3 regions of the Hydrogenophaga sp. 5NK40-0174 genome follow, and region 2 is predicted to be linked to each of the others. Evidence: predicted binding sites of a transcription regulator. Region 2 holds the regulator's gene; each other region holds the start of a gene.
What was found. The regulator sigma-54, encoded in region 2, starts transcription at its own class of promoters, with help from an activator protein. The targets are predictions, from matches to a motif close to TGGCANGNAANCTGCTTT.

Region 1 (6,183 bases), on a different contig from region 2:
GCCCTTCTCAACGAACTGGCCAACGCCTTTGAATCGGCCAATCCAGGCATCCTCATCGACGTGGAATCTGTCGGCGGCATCGATGCGGCCAAGCGCGTCGCCGCAGGCGAACCCTACGACGTGGTCATGCTGGCCAGCGGCGCACTGAAGAAGCTGGCCAACAACAATCAGGTGGTGGCCTCCAGCGTGGTGCCCATGGTGCGCTCGGGCGTGGCCGTGGCGGTCCGGTCAGGCGAGCCTCACCCTTCCATTGCCGATGAGGAAGCCCTCAAGCAGGCGGTGCTGGCGGCCAAGACGATCGGGTATTCCACCGGCCCTAGCGGAACGGCGCTCGCAGAGCTGTTCGAACGCTGGGAGATCGCCGATCAGGTCAATGCCAAGCTCGTCACCCCGCCACCTGGCATCGCTGTCGGCTCTCTGGTGGCCGAAGGCAAGGTCGCCCTGGGATTCCAGCAATACAGCGAGCTCAAGAATGTCGAAGGCATCGACGTGCTGGGCCCGTTGCCCCCCAGAGCCCAGATCACCACCATCTTCAGCGCCGCCAGAGGGGCCAAGTGCCGCAATGGCGACGCGGCGCGACTGTGGCTGGCATACGTGACCTCCCCTGAAACGGCGGACATCAAGCGCAACCACGGGATGGAGCCGGCCTGACAGGCCGGGTACCACCGTCCGGCTGCCCGACGGCCGACAGGCCGGCATACAAGTTGCAAGCGTTCAGATGAAGCGTGCCTGATTCGGCACAATACGGGGCTTTGCCTTCAGCCCCCGGTACCCATCTTGACGCATATGCCCTCCGGCCTTCACTTTCTCGTCGCTGCCAAACAAAGCGAAATCGCCCACCTGGAGCAGCTGGCCCAGACCAGCGCGCTGGTCAGCGCAAGCGCTCAGCTGGTGCACTCGCTTCAACGCGAGCGTGGACTCTCCAACCTTTTTCTGGCTTCGGGTGATGACCAATGGGCCACCGCCCTCGAGAAACAGACTGAAGACAGCGTGCGCAGCGAGGCACGCCTGCGCATCTGCCTGGCGGAAATGGTGGAAGCCGACGAACCCGTACTCCATCGTCCCCGGGTGCTCAACCGCATTGCCCTGGCCTTGCAAGGCCTGGATGCCCTGCCTTTTCTTCGCCAGGACGTCTCCCGCAAGGGACTGAAGCCAGCCGGCGCGACTGTCGCCTTCATTCGCCTGGTGGATGCACTGCTTTCCATGGTCTTCGAAGCAGCCGACGCGTCGGCCGAGCCGGACATTTCCAACTGCCTGGTGGCCATGTTCAACCTCATGCAAGGCAAGGAGCTCGCCGGCCAGGAACGGGCCGCTGGTGCTGCGTTGTTTGCCTCCGGCAAGGCGGACCGGAACCAGCAAGAGCACCTGATTCACCTGATCGAGTCCCAGGAGCGCAACTTCACTGTCTTTCTGAATTTCGCTGACGAAGCGGTCCTGAATGTCTGGGCCCGGTCTGCCTCGCTGGCCGTGATGCCCCAGGAACTGCAACGTCTTCGCAAAGCCTTGCTCGAAAGCGCAGACGGCGGACCACTGAGCACAGACTGCAGCCAGCGCTGGTTTGACGCCTGCACCGATCGGATCGAAGCCATGAAGCTGGTCGAGGATGCACTGGCGTCTGAACTCAAGATCCTGTGTGAAAAGCGCATTCAGATCAGCAAGAACGAACTTGCCCGCTTCGAGCTGGTCGCCAAGGCGCCACTGGCCTCCCCCGCCGCTCAGGAGCAGGCAGCGCGTCACTTTTTCGCCCAGACCAGCGCTTCAACCGCAACGCTGCCCGCCAACAGAATCTCCTCCGACCCCGAAGCCGGCGCCAGCGCCGGTGGCACTGAATTGGAGAAGAGCATCCTGGACATGGTTCGCGACCAGGCACGGCAGCTCCAGACCATGAACGAAGAGCTCGAGGCAGCCCGGGCAAGCCTGAACGAACGCAAAGTCATCGAGCGAGCCAAGGGCCTGCTGATGGCGCACCGACGGCTGACCGAAGATGAGGCGCACAAAACCATGCGCCAGATGGCGATGAACCAGAACCGGCGACTGATTGACGTTGCTAACGCCGTGCTCGCCATGGCCGACGTGCTGCCGACACCTGCCCCAAGCCGGTGAAATGTGCAGCCTGCACTGTTGCGGTGCAGCGCCACGCCGTCAGTGACAGGGAAATCAGCACCAAAAAGCGTAGCTGACCACCAGTCGCGCACGCTCTTGAACGCACCATGAGAGCACTTTCCGGCGATGGTCTGGGTTTTTTTATCGATACAAATCAGACACTTAGAGGTATTTCGCCCGTGAAAACCCTAATCTGGCACGGTCTGTGCTCTGAACAGGACAAGCGGAAACACCAAAGGCGGTGATTCCGCACCCGGCCTGCCAGGGCCACCAGGACAACGGCGTCCACCTTCCCCCCGTCAGGGAGGAGCGAGGTGGGCGCCGTTTTCGTTGGCGACCTGTCCGGCCGGACTTCCGAAATCTGTTTTCCGATTCATTTCATCCTCTGTCTCACGCACCAAGGAGTTCCACATGTCCGACGCTTCCAGCCGTTTCAGCCGCCGCCAGTTCACTGCAAGCGCTCTTGCCCTTGCGGGCGCTGCCGGCATCAGCCCGCTGGCCATGGCCAAAGGCAAGTACCCCGAAAAAGAAGCCTTGAAGTTTGGCTTCATCAAGCTGACCGACTGCGCCCCTCTGGTGATCGCCTATGAGAAAGGCTTCTTTGAAGAAGAAGGCCTTTTCGTCACCCTTGAAGCACAGGCCAACTGGAAGGTTCTGCTTGACCGCGTGATCGACGGCCAGCTCGACGGCGCGCACATGCTTGCCGGCCAGCCTCTGGGCGCCACCATCGGTTTCGGCACCAAGGCCGACATCGTGACCGCCTTCAGCATGGACCTCAACGGCAACGGCATCACCGTCTCCAACGAGGTGTGGGCGGAAATGAAGAAGCACCTGCCCGTGAAAGACGGCAAGGTCGAGCATCCCATCAAGGCCGACGCACTCAAGAAGGTCGTCGATGCCTGGAAGAAGGAAGGCAAGCAGTTCAAGATGGGCATGGTCTTTCCCGTCTCGACCCACAACTACGAACTGCGCTACTGGCTGGCTGCTGGCGGCCTCAACCCTGGCTACTACACCGCATCGGATATCTCCGGCACGTCCAAGGCCGATGTGCTGCTGTCCGTCACGCCACCACCGCAAATGCCCGCCACCATGGAAGCCGGCACCATTCACGGCTACTGCGTGGGCGAGCCCTGGAACCAGCAAGCCGTGTTCAAGGGCATTGGTGTGCCGGTGATCACCGACCACGAAATCTGGAAGAACAACCCCGAGAAGGTCTTCGGTGTCACCGCCGACTGGGCCAAGAAGTACCCCAATTCTCACGTTGCCGTGGTCAAGGCCCTGATCCGCGCTGGCCAGTGGCTCGACGCTTCGCCTGAAAACCGCGAGGAAGCCGTCAAGATCCTGTCCAAGTCGCAATACGTCGGTGCAGACGCCAAGGTCATTGCCAACAGCATGACCGGCACCTTCGAATACGAGAAGGGTGACAAGCGCCCTGCGCCGGACTTCAACATCTTCTTCCGCAAGTACGCGACCTACCCGTTCTACAGCGACGCGGTGTGGTACCTCACGCAGATGCGCCGCTGGGGTCAGATCACCGAATCCAAGCCAGACAGCTGGTACCACGACGTGGCCAAGAAGGTGTACCGCCCGGATGTGTACATGGAAGCCGCCAACGCACTGGTTGCCGACGGAAAGATCAAGGCGAGCGACCTGCCCAAGACCGATGGCTACAAGCCGGTGGACAACGGTTTCATTGACGGCGTGGCCTATGACGGCAAGAAGCCCAACGACTACCTCTCCCAGTTCAAGATCGGCCTGAAGGCCAACGACAAGGTGTAAATCATGGAAATCGCAGCCAAACTCTTCGGCGGTGCTGCCGCCCTGCGCGATCCCAAGGAACTGGCCCGCGCCCTGGTGATGAACCTGGGCGTACCCCTGATCGCTCTGGTTCTCTTCATGGCCTTGTGGTCTTTCACGGCGGCCCGGATTCAGACCAGCCTGGGCGCCGTCCCGGGACCGGTCAAAGTCTCAGAGCAGGCCATGGTTCTTGTCAAGGAGCATTTCTCGGAGAGAAAGCGGGAAGCCGCCTTCTACGAGCGCCAGGAAGAGCGCAACGCCGAGCGTTTGGCTGACGATCCCAACTACGAGCCTCGCATCTTCCCCTGGACAGGCAAGGCCACCTATTTCGATCAGATCATCACCAGCCTGAAGACGGTGTTCGTGGGCTTCATGCTTGCCACACTGGTGGCTGTGCCGCTGGGCATTCTGGCCGGTACCTCCAAGGTGGTGCAGGCCGCCATCAATCCGCTGGTGCAATTGTTCCGCCCCGTCTCTCCGCTGGCCTGGCTGCCCATCGTGACCCTGATCGTCTCTGCGGTCTACGTCACCACCGGCGAACCCATGTTCGAGAAGTCCTTCCTGATCTCGGCCATCACCGTGACGCTGTGCTCCCTGTGGACCACACTGATCAACACTGCCATTGGTGTGTCCTCCGTTGACAAGGACCTGGTCAACGTGGGCAAGGTGTTGCAGCTTCCTCTGGGCACCCGCATCCGCAAAGTCATTCTGCCCTCTGCCCTGCCCTATATCTTCACCGGCATGCGCCTCTCGCTGGGTGTGGGCTGGATGGTTCTGATCGCTGCCGAAATGCTGGCGCAAAACCCGGGTCTGGGCAAGTTTGTCTGGGACGAGTTCCAGAACGGCAGTTCGGACTCGCTCAGCCGGATCATGGTTGCCGTTTTCACCATCGGTGCCATCGGCTTTGCCCTGGACCGCCTGATGCAAACCCTGCAAAACCTCGTCTCTCACCGCTGATTCCCGCTTCACCCCATTCGCACGCACAAGAAGTGTGAACAGGCCTCAGGAGCCGACATGAACGCCATTGCCATGCCCCAAGCCATTCTCGATACCGCTGCCTCACATGACACGCCTCAGCTTGAGGCGGTCCCTGGCACTGCTGCGCTGGAACTGCGCAACGTGTGCAAGGGCTACGGCAGCGGATCCAGCCGCACCGAGGTACTCAAAGACCTCAGCTTGCGGGTGGAGCCCGGCGAGTTCGTGGCCATCGTCGGCTTCTCCGGAACCGGCAAGACCACGCTTATCAACCTGCTCGCAGGCCTGACCCAGGCTGATTCGGGCGAAGTGCTCAAGAATGGCGATGCCATCACCGGCCCGGGGCCTGACCGAGGCATTGTGTTTCAGAGCTACTCCCTCATGCCATGGCTGAGCGTTCGTGAGAACGTATCGCTGGCGGTCGACCGGGTCAATGGTTCGATGAGTGCCTCCGAGCGCGGAGATCTGGTCAAGCACTATGTGTCCATGGTGGGCCTCACGCCCGCCATCGACAAGAAGCCAGCCCAGCTCTCCGGCGGCATGCGCCAGCGCGTCTCCGTTGCCCGTGCGCTCGCCACCGACCCTGACGTGCTTCTGCTGGACGAGCCACTCTCCGCCCTGGACGCTCTTACCCGCGCCAACCTGCAGGACGAGATCGTCAAGATCTGGAGCGAAAACAAGAAGACCGTGGTGCTGATCACCAACGATGTGGACGAAGCCCTCATGGTGGCCGACCGCATCATTCCCCTTCAGATCGGACCTGGCGCTGCACTCGGCCCGTCGTTCAGCGTGGACATCGACCGCCCCCGCGATCGCCGCGCCATGAACCACGACCAGCGCTTCAAGGAACTGCGCCAGGAAATCACCGCCCATCTGATTGCGCTGTCACACCAGAACGCTGCACAGCAAGGCAACAATGTTGTCCAGCTGCCAAGCCTGACCCCGCGAGCACCCAACGAAAGCAAGAGCCAGGGTGTTGGTGCCACAGCTGCGAGGCTGCTCGGCATGCGTCATGCCGCCCTGGCGGAACGCATCGAAGCAGAAGCCCTCGAGGCAGAGCGCCAGATCCCTGGCAACGTGAATGACCGCGAGCCCACCACGGCCGACGACCGCTTTGTCGAGTTCTCCAACATCGTCAAGATCTATCCGACGCCCAAGGGGCCGCAGGCGGTGGTCGACGGCTTCGACCTGAAGATTCGCAAGGGCGAGTTCATCTCCCTCATCGGGCACTCTGGCTGCGGCAAGTCCACGGTACTGTCCATGATGGCCGGGCTGACCGACGTGAGCGATGGCGCCATCGTGCTCGAC
Region 2 (6,183 bases):
CGAGTGGACCAGCAAGGATGCCGTGCGCTTCTTCCTGCTCTCGCGCAAGCCCGATACTGAATACACCTTCGATGTCGATCTGGCTGTTCAGAAGAACAACGACAACCCGGTCTACTACGTTCAGTACGCACACGCCCGCATCTGCTCGGTGCTGGCGGGTTGGGGCGGTGATGCCGCCACCCTCACGACCGTGGACCTGTCGCCGCTGGACACCCCGGCTGCGCAAGCCCTGATGCTGCAGCTGGCCAAGTACCCCGACATGCTCGCCGGTGCTGCACGTGACTTTGCGCCACACGACGTGACGTTCTACTTGCGTGACCTCGCCGCAGCCTATCACTCCTACTACGACGCCGAACGCATCCTGGTGGAGGACGAAGCGATCAAGCTGGCCCGACTGGCACTGGTCGCGGCCACCGCGCAGGTGTTGCACAATGGTCTGGCTGTGCTGGGCGTGAGTGCGCCCGAGAAAATGTAAGGCAACCCGCTGTCGATAGCGGCTGTCCAACCTGAGCACCAACATGACACCACTTTCATCTTCTTCTGCCTCTGCCCGCCACCAACGCGGCGGAACCCTGCTGGGTTTCGTGATCGGCGTCGTGGTGGGGCTGGCCATCGCACTTGTGGTCGCGGTGTACGTCACGCGCGTGCCCATTCCGTTCGTCGAACGGTCCCTGTCCCGGACCGCCGAACAGGATGCGCAAGAGGCTGAGCGCAACAAGGGCTGGAACCCCAACTCGGTCCTGGGCGGCCAGGAAACCACAGTGGCCCCGCCACCCGAGCCGCCTGCACAGCCTGGCGTCACCGCACAGCCCGAGAGTGGCAATGCGACAGAAGGTGACCCTCTGGGTGACTTCGTCCGCTCGCGAACGGCCTCTACCAGCCCTTCGGCAGACGGGCTGGTCAACCAGAGCGATCCGTACACCTACTTTGTCCAGGCCGGCGCTTTCAGCTCGGCGGGCGACGCTGAAAACCAGCGTGCCCGTCTGGGCATGATGGGCATGGTCGCTGGCGTATCCGAGCGCAGCCAGGATGGCCGGACCGTCTACCGCGTCCGCATCGGGCCGTTCGAGGAGAAGTCCATGGCAGATGCCACCCGCGAGCAGCTGGTGGTCAATGGCGTGGACGCCGTTCTCGTGCGACTGCGCCGCTGAAGGCGTGATGGGCCGCGGGCAAGTTGAGAGGAACTTTGCCAGGCCACAAGAGACCAACGAATTTTTGATCAGGATCGAGAGGAGCCGAGCATGCAGCGTCGTTTGTTTTCCCAGTCACTGGTGAGTGCAGCCGTTCTGGGGTCAGGTCTGGCGAATGCGCAGGCACAGGTGTTCACGCCAGGCAAGCACTACCGGGTGCTGAAGGACCCGGTGCTGACAGACGTGCCCACGGGAAAAATCGAGGTGCTCGAATTCTTCTCTTACGGATGCCCCCACTGCTTCAACTTCGAGCCGCCCATGGAAAAGTGGAAGGCCGAGCAGAAAGATGACATCGTGGTCCGCCGTGTGCATGTGGCTTTCAACGCGCGCTTTGTGCCGTTGCAGCAGTTGTACTACTCGCTGGAAGCGATGGACCTGGTGGAGAAGTTGCACTACAAGTTCTTCCAGGCATGGCACACCGAGAAAAAGCGACTGGGCGATGCCAACAGCATTGCTGACTGGGTCGCGAGCCAGGGTGTGGATCGCGCCAAGTTCGTGGCGGTCTACAACTCTTTCGGCGTGGCAGGCAAGGCCAAGCGAGCCGTGCAGGTTCAGGACGCCTATCAGGTCGAAGGCACGCCTGCTGTGACGGTGGCGGGCCGCTTCTACATTCCCGGTCAAGGACCTCGCACCTTGCAAGTGGCGTCCCAGCTGATTGATGAAGTCCGCAAGGGCTGAGATCTGATCTTCAAACCATTGGCTGACGAGCAATGGGCTGCCTTCGGGCGGCCCTTGTCACTTTTTTATGGTGTGATTGCCAAGTCACCCCCCGCATACCAGCGATAAATCGCTACAATGAATGCAAGTTTCGTGCCCTGTACTGCCATGACGCCTGTAACATTTCCCACATCTCTGATCCGCTCGACCCTTCTGGTTGGTGTTGCCCTGCTCGCCAATGGTGTTGCGCTGGCTGAAAAAGCCGACAAGGACAAGCCCATGAACATTGAAGCTGACGCGCTGCGCTATGACGACGCCCGCCAGACCAGCATCTTCAGCGGCAAGGTCCTGATCACCAAAGGCACGATCACCATGCGCGGAGACTCCCTGCGGGTTCGTCAGGACGATCAGGGCAACCAGCGAGGCGTGCTGGTGGGCAAGGGAAGCAATCCGGGCTTCTTCCGCCAGAAGCGCGAAGGCTTGGATGAGTACATTGAAGGGGAAGGCAACAAGATCGTCTACGACAGCCAGAAGCAGACGGTGACTTTCACCGGGCAGGCTGTGCTGCGCCGCTTCCGCGGTGCTCAGCTCAATGACGAGAGTGCGGGCAATGAAATTGTCTACAACAGTGAGACAGAGGTGTTCACTGTCAAGGGTGGCAAGGGTGCCCAGACGGAGAGCAACCCGAGCGGCCGTGTTCGGGCCATGCTCACCCCCATTCCTCAGGACAAGACCAGCGAGCCATCGGCTCCGCCGGCGCAGCTCAAGTCTTCCGAGAAGCTCAACGAGAAGACTCCGTGAGCGAAAGCGACGCATTGCTCGAGCCGGCATCGCCGCCGGCCATGGCTGTCGAGAGTCGTCTGGACGTTCGGGGCCTGAAAAAATCCTATGGCAGCCGAAAGGTCGTCAAGGATGTCTCACTCTCGGTTGACAAGGGTGAGGTCGTGGGATTGCTCGGACCAAACGGTGCAGGCAAGACCACCTCTTTTTACATGATCGTCGGATTGCTGCGCGCTGACGGCGGCGAAATCACCCTGGATGGAAAGCGCATCGAACGCTTGCCTATCCACCGACGGGCTCGCCTCGGGTTGGGCTACCTGCCGCAGGAAGCATCCATCTTTCGCAAACTCACCGTCGAGCAAAATGTCCGCGCGGTTCTGGAGTTGCAGGTGGATGTGGCCGGACAACCCTTGTCCGAGCTGGAAATCAATGCCCGGCTGGACCAGTTGCTCAAGGATTTGAGGGTGGACCACTTGCGCGCTTCCCCGGCCCCAGCGCTCTCCGGCGGGGAGCGCCGCCGCGTCGAGATCGCGCGAGCCCTGGCCACCAGTCCACGGTTCATCTTGCTCGACGAGCCTTTTGCCGGTATCGATCCCATCGCCGTGATCGAGATCCAGCAAATCATCAGCTTCCTCAAGTCGCGTGGCATCGGTGTCCTGATCACGGACCACAACGTGCGAGAGACGCTTGGCATTTGTGATCACGCCTACATCATCTCGGATGGTCAGGTCCTTGCCAGCGGGACAACGCAGGAAATTGTGGACAACGCAGATGTTCGCCGGGTGTACCTGGGCGAGCACTTCAGGATGTAGGCATGGGTGCGGGTGTGCAAGCTCAACGACAACGGTTGTACGCTGGCGATGGTCTGCGCGTGCGGCTGGTGTGGGGCTCATGAAGCAAGGCCTTTCGCTACGCGTCTCCCAGCATCTGGCGCTGACCCCTCAACTGCAGCAGTCGATCCGGCTGTTGCAGTTGTCTACGCTGGAGATGGCGCAGGAAGTCGAGCAAATGCTCGACGAGAACCCCTTTCTCGAGCGCGCCGACGACGCGGCCGAACGAGAGGAGTTCGGGCTCGATCAGTCGGATGCGCAGGTGAGCTCAGGAGAGCAGGCCGTCGAAATCGACGCCGCCCAGAGCACTGAGACCGATGCCGGTCCTTCTGCAACAAAGGATGGCACATCCACTTCTGACACTGCACAAGAGGCGCGCGAGGAAGCTGCGGAATTGCGTGCCGATGGTGACGCGCCCGTGGAGGAGAGCTGGGAAGGGGATGGCAGCGTCGACGTGGCGCCCGATGACGGCGAGTGGGGGGGGGATGCGCCAGCGCGCAACGCCGGAAGCGGCGATGGGGGGGATGAGGTCTCCGCCATGGATCTGGCCAGCGCCCACGAGACCCTGTATGACTTCCTGCACCAGCAAGCCCGCTGCATGCGTCTGAGTGACGACGATCAGGCCGCGCTGTATTTCCTGATTGAGTCGCTCAACGACGACGGCTATCTTGAAGATGACCTCATGTCGCTGGCGCTCGATTGGTGGCGCCTCAAACACGGTGCGGGCGAGCCCCCTCCAGGTGTGGAGCAGCTGGAGGAGGCTGAAGAGCAGCTGCGCACGGCCCTGGCCTGGTTGCAGCATCTCGAGCCGGCAGGCGTGGGTGCTCGCGATCTGAGCGAGTGTCTGCGGCTGCAGATCATGGAATTGCGCAATACGCCCGAGGCCCAGGCAGCCTTGCAGCTTTGCGACCAGCCGCTGGAGCTGGTCGCCAAGCGGGACGTCAAACGGCTGAGCGCCCAGTGTTCCCTGCCAGCAGAACTGGTGAAGTCTGCCCTGGCACTGATTGCCGGCCTGGAGCCCAAGCCCGGACGGCGTTTCGTCAACGTCGATCAGATGGTGGTCGTGCCGGACGTGATCGTCAGTCGGTCGGGGCGTGGCTTCAAGGTGCAGCTCAACCCTGATGTGATGCCCAAGGTGCGGGTTCAGGATGCCTATGCGGGCGCCATGAGACAGAGCCGCGGCGGCACAAAAGACGCCAATGCCGACAGTGGGGGCTATGCCGCCATGCAACAGCGGTTGCAGGAAGCACGGTGGTTCCTCAAGAACATCCAGCAGCGCTTTGACACCATCTTGCGTGTCTCAACCGCCATTGTCGAGCGGCAGCGCAATTTCTTCATGCACGGCGAGCTGGCCATGCGCCCTCTGGTCTTGCGCGAGATCGCTGACGAGCTGGGCTTGCATGAGTCCACCATCAGCCGTGTGACCACGGCCAAGTACATGGCCACGCCATTCGGCACCTATGAGCTCAAGTACTTCTTTGGCTCTTCCCTGGGAACGGAAACGGGAGGCAACGCGTCCAGCACAGCGGTGCGAGCGCTGCTCAAGCAATTCATCGCCTCCGAAGAACCCAGCAAGCCGTTGTCCGACAATCAGCTTTCTGCCATGCTGCGCGAGCAGGGTATTGAGTGTGCGCGCCGAACCGTGGCCAAATACCGGGAATCGTTGCGGATCGCTCCGGCCAATCTACGCAAGGCGCTTTGAGCTCCGCCTTCTGAACCGGACCCTATGGCTCCCAGGTCGCGGGTGAACGCGACTTGTCTTGAACAGTCAAATCCATCGCATGAATCAGTTGGACATCTTTCTGCCCTGCGCGGCCGGCGTCGAAGCATTTCTTGAAGCCGAGGTCCGCCGGCTCGTCGGAGCAGACGAGCCGGTTCGCGCGGTCCGTGCTGGCGTGCAGGTGCGCACGTCGTGGCGCAATGCCATGCTGCTCAATCTTCACAGCCGCCTGGCTCAGCGCGTGCTGGTTCGCCTGTGGAACGGGCGCTACCGGCAAGAAGAGGACCTGTACGACGCCGCCTCCAGCGTCGCCTGGGAGATCTGGTTCGACCCTGATCAAACACTCAAGGTTGAGATCACGGCGCAGCACAGCCCGCTCAAGAGCCTGAACTTTGCCGCACTGAAGATCAAGGATGCCGTCTGTGACCGGTTTCGCGCCAAGCGCGGCGAACGACCCAGCGTGGACACAAGGTGGCCGGATGTGCGGGTGTTCGCCCACCTGACGGCTGACGAGCTGACGCTCTATATCGACACCACGGGCGAGCCCTTGTTCAAGCGGGGCTGGCGAGAAGACAAGGGCGATGCGCCGCTGAAGGAAACCCTGGCCGCAGCCATGATCGCTGCGACGGGGTGGGACGACCAGGCCCGTGCGGCCGAGTCGGTGGACGACATCCCTCCGCTGTACGACCCTTGTTGCGGCAGCGGCACGGTGGTCATTGAAGCGGCGCAAATGGCTTTGAACATTGCGCCAGGCCTGCAGCGGCGATTCGCTTTTGAAAAACTGATCCCTTGCCAACAGCACGTGTGGCAGTCGCTCAAGGACCAGGCAGCAAAAGCGCGAAGGCAATGGCCGGACGGGCATTCGCCTATCGTGTTTGGCAGCGATGTGGCTTTCCGTATGGTCGACTTTGCACAGCGCAATGCTGAGCGTGCGGGCGTGGCATTTGCCGTGCAACTGCGCGGAGGCGATGCACTGGAACGCCGTCCCCCTACCGAGACTCCCGGT
Region 3 (6,183 bases), on a different contig from region 2:
TCTGAGCGAAGTCGAATGCAGCGTGGAGTGTTTTCTCCCGCCGACTGCATCCACGCGAGGGCTTCAGTGGATTTGCCGCTGCCTGAGAGCCCATGGGTGATGACCAGCGCCTGTCGAACTGTAGAAGCCAACTGCTCTGCCAGCTCCAGGTACTGCATGGCGTGTGCAAGGGCCTGGTTGGCAGCTGCAACGGACGCCGCGTTGGCCCTGTGTTGTCGATATTCGATGGCGGCCACTTTCGCTCGCACCATCGCTCGGTACACCGCAAAAAACGGCAGCAAGGTTGGGGCTTGTACATCGCCACTGGCATCGACCCATGCGCTCAGCCACACATGGGCCAGACCCACCTGATCGCGAGCCATCAGGTCCATCCACAGAAAGGCAACTTCGCTGGCCACATCGATCCACCGCAACTCGTCGTTGAATTCGATGGCATCAAAAGGAAGCACGCGGTCGCCCATCAACACAAGATTGCCAAGGTGGAGATCGCCATGACCTTCCCTGACTCGTCCGGAGGCCAGTCTGTCCAACAGAAGGTCGTCGATCTGAGCGATCTGTTCTTCGGTCCATCTGCGCAGGTGGTTCAGCGACTGATGGGCAGCCACCTGGGCCGTTGGCAGGTCTTGCTCGAGCGAGGTGAAGTTGTCCATGGCCCAGCGCATGATGGACTCGGGCCTGCCCCATCGATCGTCGGGCGGCGTACTGCCTGCGGTGGACTGAATGCGGACCAGGTCACGCGCCAGTTGGGTGAGATGGGTCGCCGACAATGCTCCGCGCTGACAGACAGCGTCCAGCTGCTGCTCGCCATCAAAGCGGCGCATCTTGACGGCGTACTCTGTCGCATCAGATGGGCAGGTGTCGACGGCTCCCCAGCGAGGCGCTTCGGGCGTCCCCACAATTGGCAAGACACCAAGGTACATGTCTTGACCCGAGTCTTTTTCCACGGCCAAGCGTCGGTTGATCTCCACCTCGCGAAAGCAGTCAGCCCGGCGCTTCTCCAGCGTGGAGAAATCCATGAAGGGCAAATGCACCGGCTTCTTGATCTTGTAGGCGAATTCACCCGCTAGCAAAACCCAGGCGCCGTGGGTTTCCCTGAGGTGTATGCCGTCTGGCGTGGCATGACGGAAAGCGGCACTGCGTAGCAGTGAGCGAATCAGTGCAGGCTGTTGATCATTGGATGGGTGGCTGCTCATGATCTGGCTTCATGGCGCTTGTGCAGCGGTATTGAAGGGAGTGGAGAAGCGATGATGTCCATGGCTGACGGATAGTGTCAGTGAGCTTGGCTTCCCTGGCAGCGCAGCGCGGGATGGGACTGACCAGTTTGCCATTGTTATGCCCAGTGTTCAGGGGCAAAAAAAATGGAGCGCCCGGTGGACGCTCCATTTTTTGAATCTGCCATCGTGGACAGCGCTGGTTCACCAGCTGACTTCGCGGTCTGGCGTTGCGCTGATCCTGTGAATGGTGAGGTCGGCGCCTTCGTATTCCTCTTCCTGGCTCAGGCGAATACCCATGACGGCTTTGAGTACGCCGTAGACAACAGCGCCGCCGATGACTGCCCAGGTAACGCCCGCGACCGTGCCGATGAGCTGGGCGGCGAATGAAACGCCACCCATGCCGCCGAGCGACTGTTGTCCAAAGATGCCTGCGGCAATGCCGCCCCATGCGCCACATATCCCGTGCAGCGGCCAGACGCCCAGAACATCATCGATCTTCCAGCGGTTTTGCGTCAGGGTGAACATCACGACGAACAGGCCACCTGCCATCGCGCCCACGGCCAGCGCGCCAACCGGGTGCATCAGGTCTGAGCCGGCACACACGGCCACCAGCCCGGCCAGAGGACCGTTGTGGACGAAGCCCGGGTCATTTTTGCCGAGCACGAGGGCTGCCAGCGTGCCGCCGACCATGGCCATGAGTGAATTGACTGCCACCAGGCCTGAGATGTTCTCCAGTGTCTGCGCACTCATGACGTTGAACCCGAACCAGCCCACGCACAGTATCCAGGCGCCCAGCGCCAGGAACGGGATGTTGGATGGAGGGTGTGCCGAGACAGCGCCATCCTTGCGATACCGGTTGGAGCGGGCGCCAAGGAGAACGACGGCCGGCAGGGCGATCCATCCACCGACAGCGTGGACCACGACAGAACCGGCGAAATCGTGGAAGGCAGCTCCCGTGGTGGCTTCTATCCAGTCCTGGAAGCCGAAATGGGCGTTCCAGACGATACCTTCGAAAAACGGATAGACGAAACCGACGATGAGTGCAGTGGCAATCAGTTGCGGCCAGAACTTGGCTCGCTCGGCAATGCCACCCGAAATGATGGCCGGGATGGCTGCAGCGAAGGTCAGCAGAAAGAAGAACTTGACCAGCTCGTAGCCGTTTTTCTGTGCCAGCGTTTCCGCGCCAACGAAGAAAGAGGTGCCGTAGGCCACGCCGTAGCCGACCAGGAAATAGACAACGGTCGAGACAGAGAAGTCGACCAGGATCTTGATGAGTGCGTTGACCTGGTTTTTCTTGCGAACAGTGCCCACTTCCAGAAAAGCGAACCCGGCGTGCATGGCCAGAACCATGATGCCACCGAGCAAGATGAACAAGGTGTCTGCGCCCTGTTTTAGTGCGTCCATGAGAGTTTCCGTGCGTGAATATCCGAATTGGTGCGAAAAAACCGCCTTTGGGGCGGATTGCACCAATTGAAAGCAATATTCAGGCCAGATGTTTCATGATGGTGCGATTCTGACGGTCGGTTGAGAGTTGCGAAGTCTGTTTTGGGGCATGGGATGCAGCCAAGGGATTGCTTGTCAGCCGCTGCAGCGTGTGGCACGCCAAGGGCGGCGTGCCGGGTTTCACCTGGTTACGGTTTTGCGGGATATCCCTCGAGTCGGGCGCAAGCTGGTACAAGCCGCGGCCAAAAGGCCTCCGTAGCATCGATTCACTTCGTTGCCCTGTGGCGGATCGCCCTCGCAGCGCAATGCAAGTGGCCGTCAAGTTCACGCATCGATTCAATGCAAGGAGACCCAGTCATGAAACACATTCCATCACCATTTCGTCGGTGGCACGCCTGCCTCGCCAAAGCCGCATTGGCCAGCTCGCTGGCACTGCTGGGTGTGGGTGCAGCCGCCGTCGAGAACGGCCCCGACCCCAGCTCGTCCTTCCTCAACGCCAGCTCAGGCCCGTACAGGGTGTCCACGGACAACGTTTCTTCTTTCAGTGCCCGCGGTTTTGGCGGGGGAACCATCTACTACCCGACGACCAGCGGGCAATACGGCGTGATCGCTGTGAGTCCTGGCTATACCGCTTCGCAGTCGAGCATTGCCTGGCTGGGTCGCCGCATGGCAACCCATGGTTTCGTTGTCATCACCATTGACACCATCACCACACTCGACCAGCCGGCCAGTCGTGCGACCCAGTTGCTTGCCGCGCTCGACCATGTTGTCAATCGCTCCAGCTCGACGGTTCGCAGCCGGGTCGACAGCAGTCGCCAGGCAGTGGCAGGTCATTCGATGGGCGGTGGCGGCTCCCTGATCGCCGCCGAGGATAACCCCTGGCTCAAGGCGGCCTATCCCATGACGCCCTGGAGCATCTCGAAGAACTTCTCCCGCAACCGGGTGCCGACCATGATCATCGGCGCAGATGGTGACACCATTGCCAACGTGTACACCCATGCTCGACCCTTCTACGACAGCCTGCCATCGAGCACGGCGAAGGCGTACGGTGAGCTCAATGGCGGATCGCACTTTTCACCCAACTTCACCAATACGCCCATCGGCCGCTACGCCGTCTCCTGGATGAAGCGCTTTGTGGATGGCGATACGCGCTACTCGCCGTACCTGTGCGGGGCGCCACACGACGCTTACGCCACCCGTTTCGTGTTTGATCGCTATCAGGAAAACTGCGATTACTGACATCGGCCCGGATCCGGGGCACGGCCTCGGATCATCGCCGGTGGCAGGTCTGAAACGCACGTTGCAGCAGGGTGAGCAGGGGAGTGGTCAACCATGGAATGGAGCCAATGATGGGCAGTCGAATGCAAGTGATTCTTGGGCAAGCACCCACCGCGCGGCCAACGGGCGCGTCCATCGCCCGGGCTCGCCTGCGCCTCGGACATGGCGCGCCAACGCTCGCGCTGGCCGCCATGGTGTGCCTGGCGATTGGTGCGATCTACTGGTCGCACGGTGATACCCGGCCCGTGGCGGCGGTGCCTGCAGCTGAGCCGGCTCAGAAGGCGCCCCACCCCTGGTGGAACGATGCTGATCTGGGTGTCGGCCATGATGCAGGGCAGACCGTGGAAGAAGGTCCGCGCGCTGCACCCGCGGAGCAAGCGGGTCAGGCCGCGGCTCGTGTACCAGCGCTTCCTGACGGGGGAGGCGAACGCCTGTTCCGGCTGGACGAGGATGGTCGCATCAAGACCGATGTGCGCATGCGCAATGGCATTGAGAGGATGGTGGCGTTGACCGAACCGGCCGAGCTGCCGCAAAAGCTGGAGGAGGCGGTGCAGGGCTTGCCGGCGGAGCAAGCCGCCGCCGCACGTGAGCTAGTGGGGCGCTTTCAGGCCTATCAGGATGCACAGCGCAGAACCTATGCGCCGGGTACCGAGCATTTGGTGCCGGAAGAGGCGCTGGCCGAGCTTGACGGGCTCAGGGCGATGCGTTCGTCCTATTTCGGAGAAGCCACAGCGGCGCAAATGTTCGGCGAAGAGGAAAAGGTGTCGCGTCGCTTGCTCGAACTGATGCGGGATGATCCCGTCCCCGATGCGCCCCTGTGGGAAAAGGCTGTGCGTGCTCAGGCGCGATTTGACCAGGAGCAGGCGGGAGGACCAGAGGCCGCAACCGAGAGCGACGACGAAGCCAGCACAGCTCAAGCAACGCGCTCGCCCATGGGGCGTTGATACGCCCGAGGTGTTTCAGGGGCTCACGTTCTCCCTGACCCAGTTGGCGTAGTCTTCTGTGGCCTCCCGCGCCGTGACGGCATAGATGGCCGGCATTTCGTAGGGGTGTGCCCTGGCCAGCCAGCGGGCCAGGGCCTGATAGCGGCCAGCCGTGGTCTTGAACATGATGCGAACCTCGTGTTCGCGCTCAACCTGTCCCTTCCATCGGTAGACACTGCGGATGGGCTCGATCTGAATGCAAGCTGCCAGGCCTTGTTCGATGGCCTCACCGGCCAGGGATTCGGCCTGGGATTCGTCGGAGACAGTGGTGTAGACGGCAAGCAGTTGCATGGCACTTTCCCTCTGTGGCAGGTCGCAGACGGCCACAGGATGCCACAGCTGGCCGATTCAGCCAACGGCAGTTCGTTTCACCATGCAACCAGCGCTGGTCGGCGGGGCTGTCAGTGCTGTTTTCGGAACAGGTGCAGCGCTTGTGTCAGCCAGTCCGCGCTCTTGAGGACATTTCCATCGCATTTGACGGTGTAGGCGGTGCCCGAATAGCTGCTCTGGGTGGCCGCCAGCCGAATGAAATCCTCTGCCGTGGCGACCATGCCTTTGCCGAGCACGTACTCGTACTTGCGTTCAATATGGGCGGCCGCCTCCGTTGACGGGTGCCAGCTTCCGTTGCGGTTGAACTGGCACGCTGAAGTCTTCACGAAGGTCAGCAGGTAGGCGATTTCAGTCCTGGCAGACGCATCTGGCTGCGCAGCCCACGCTGCCAGATGGCTCACGCCAAGAACAACGGTAGCGATCGCCAGGGGAAGGCGCCGATCACCAGAATGCAAAGCGCTCTTTCGCCGCTCAGCTGCAGGACACGCTGCCACAGCCGCTCATGGTGGCAGGCTTGATCCTGGAAGGGTCAGCCAGTGTCTCGGTGCGGCTGTCAAAACCCACTTCCTTCATGTACAGAGCCAGGCCGGCATCCATGGTGGCCGCATGCTGGGGGAACCATTCAGCCAGTGCCTGTGCCAGGCGGGTGATGATCTCGGTGTCGCCTTGCTCGTAGTGTTCGATCACGGCGCGCATCGTCTCCAGAATGGTGGCGTGGTGTGAAGCGTGGCAGTTCTCGGCTTCGAAGCCCACGGCCAGCATCCAGCGCTCCTCTTGTGCGAAGTGCTCCACAGTGTGATCCAGAAAACGCATGTACAGCGGCATCTGCTGGTCTTCCGGAGTCGCGAGGATCTCGTTGAGCATGTCCACGAACTCCTCGTGGGTCTCGTCCATGCGTTGATCGCCAGTGGCCAGCTGTGCGTTCCAGGTCAGGT

Region 1: a site for sigma-54 is predicted at 2,298-2,315, ahead of ABWV89_RS09300 (CmpA/NrtA family ABC transporter substrate-binding protein). Genes of this name have one in related genera too.
Region 3: a site for sigma-54 is predicted at 2,688-2,705, ahead of ABWV89_RS07230 (ammonium transporter). Genes of this name have one in related genera too.

What each region holds. Positions count from the first base shown of each region.
Region 1 covers NZ_BAABWG010000002.1:764,705-770,887, reverse strand. The annotation lists gene ABWV89_RS09310 (substrate-binding domain-containing protein) at 1-651, shown strand, start outside; gene ABWV89_RS09305 (nitrate- and nitrite sensing domain-containing protein) at 787-2,103, shown strand; gene ABWV89_RS09300 (CmpA/NrtA family ABC transporter substrate-binding protein) at 2,515-3,882, shown strand; gene ABWV89_RS09295 (ABC transporter permease) at 3,886-4,857, shown strand; gene ABWV89_RS09290 (ABC transporter ATP-binding protein) at 4,915-6,183, shown strand, end outside.
Region 2 covers NZ_BAABWG010000007.1:19,536-25,718, reverse strand. The annotation lists gene argS (arginine--tRNA ligase) at 1-475, shown strand, start outside; gene ABWV89_RS18105 (SPOR domain-containing protein) at 519-1,151, shown strand; gene ABWV89_RS18100 (thiol:disulfide interchange protein DsbA/DsbL) at 1,242-1,868, shown strand; gene lptA (lipopolysaccharide transport periplasmic protein LptA) at 2,016-2,648, shown strand; gene lptB (LPS export ABC transporter ATP-binding protein) at 2,690-3,439, shown strand; gene rpoN (RNA polymerase factor sigma-54) at 3,519-5,159, shown strand; gene ABWV89_RS18080 (THUMP domain-containing class I SAM-dependent RNA methyltransferase) at 5,239-6,183, shown strand, end outside.
Region 3 covers NZ_BAABWG010000002.1:336,952-343,134, forward strand. The annotation lists gene ABWV89_RS07225 (bifunctional aminoglycoside phosphotransferase/ATP-binding protein) at 1-1,193, opposite strand, end outside; gene ABWV89_RS07230 (ammonium transporter) at 1,416-2,618, opposite strand; gene ABWV89_RS07235 (alpha/beta hydrolase family protein) at 3,015-3,896, shown strand; gene ABWV89_RS07240 (hypothetical protein) at 4,019-4,879, shown strand; gene cutA (divalent-cation tolerance protein CutA) at 4,895-5,209, opposite strand; gene ABWV89_RS07250 (DUF5329 family protein) at 5,320-5,649, opposite strand; gene ABWV89_RS07255 (bacteriohemerythrin) at 5,720-6,183, opposite strand, start outside.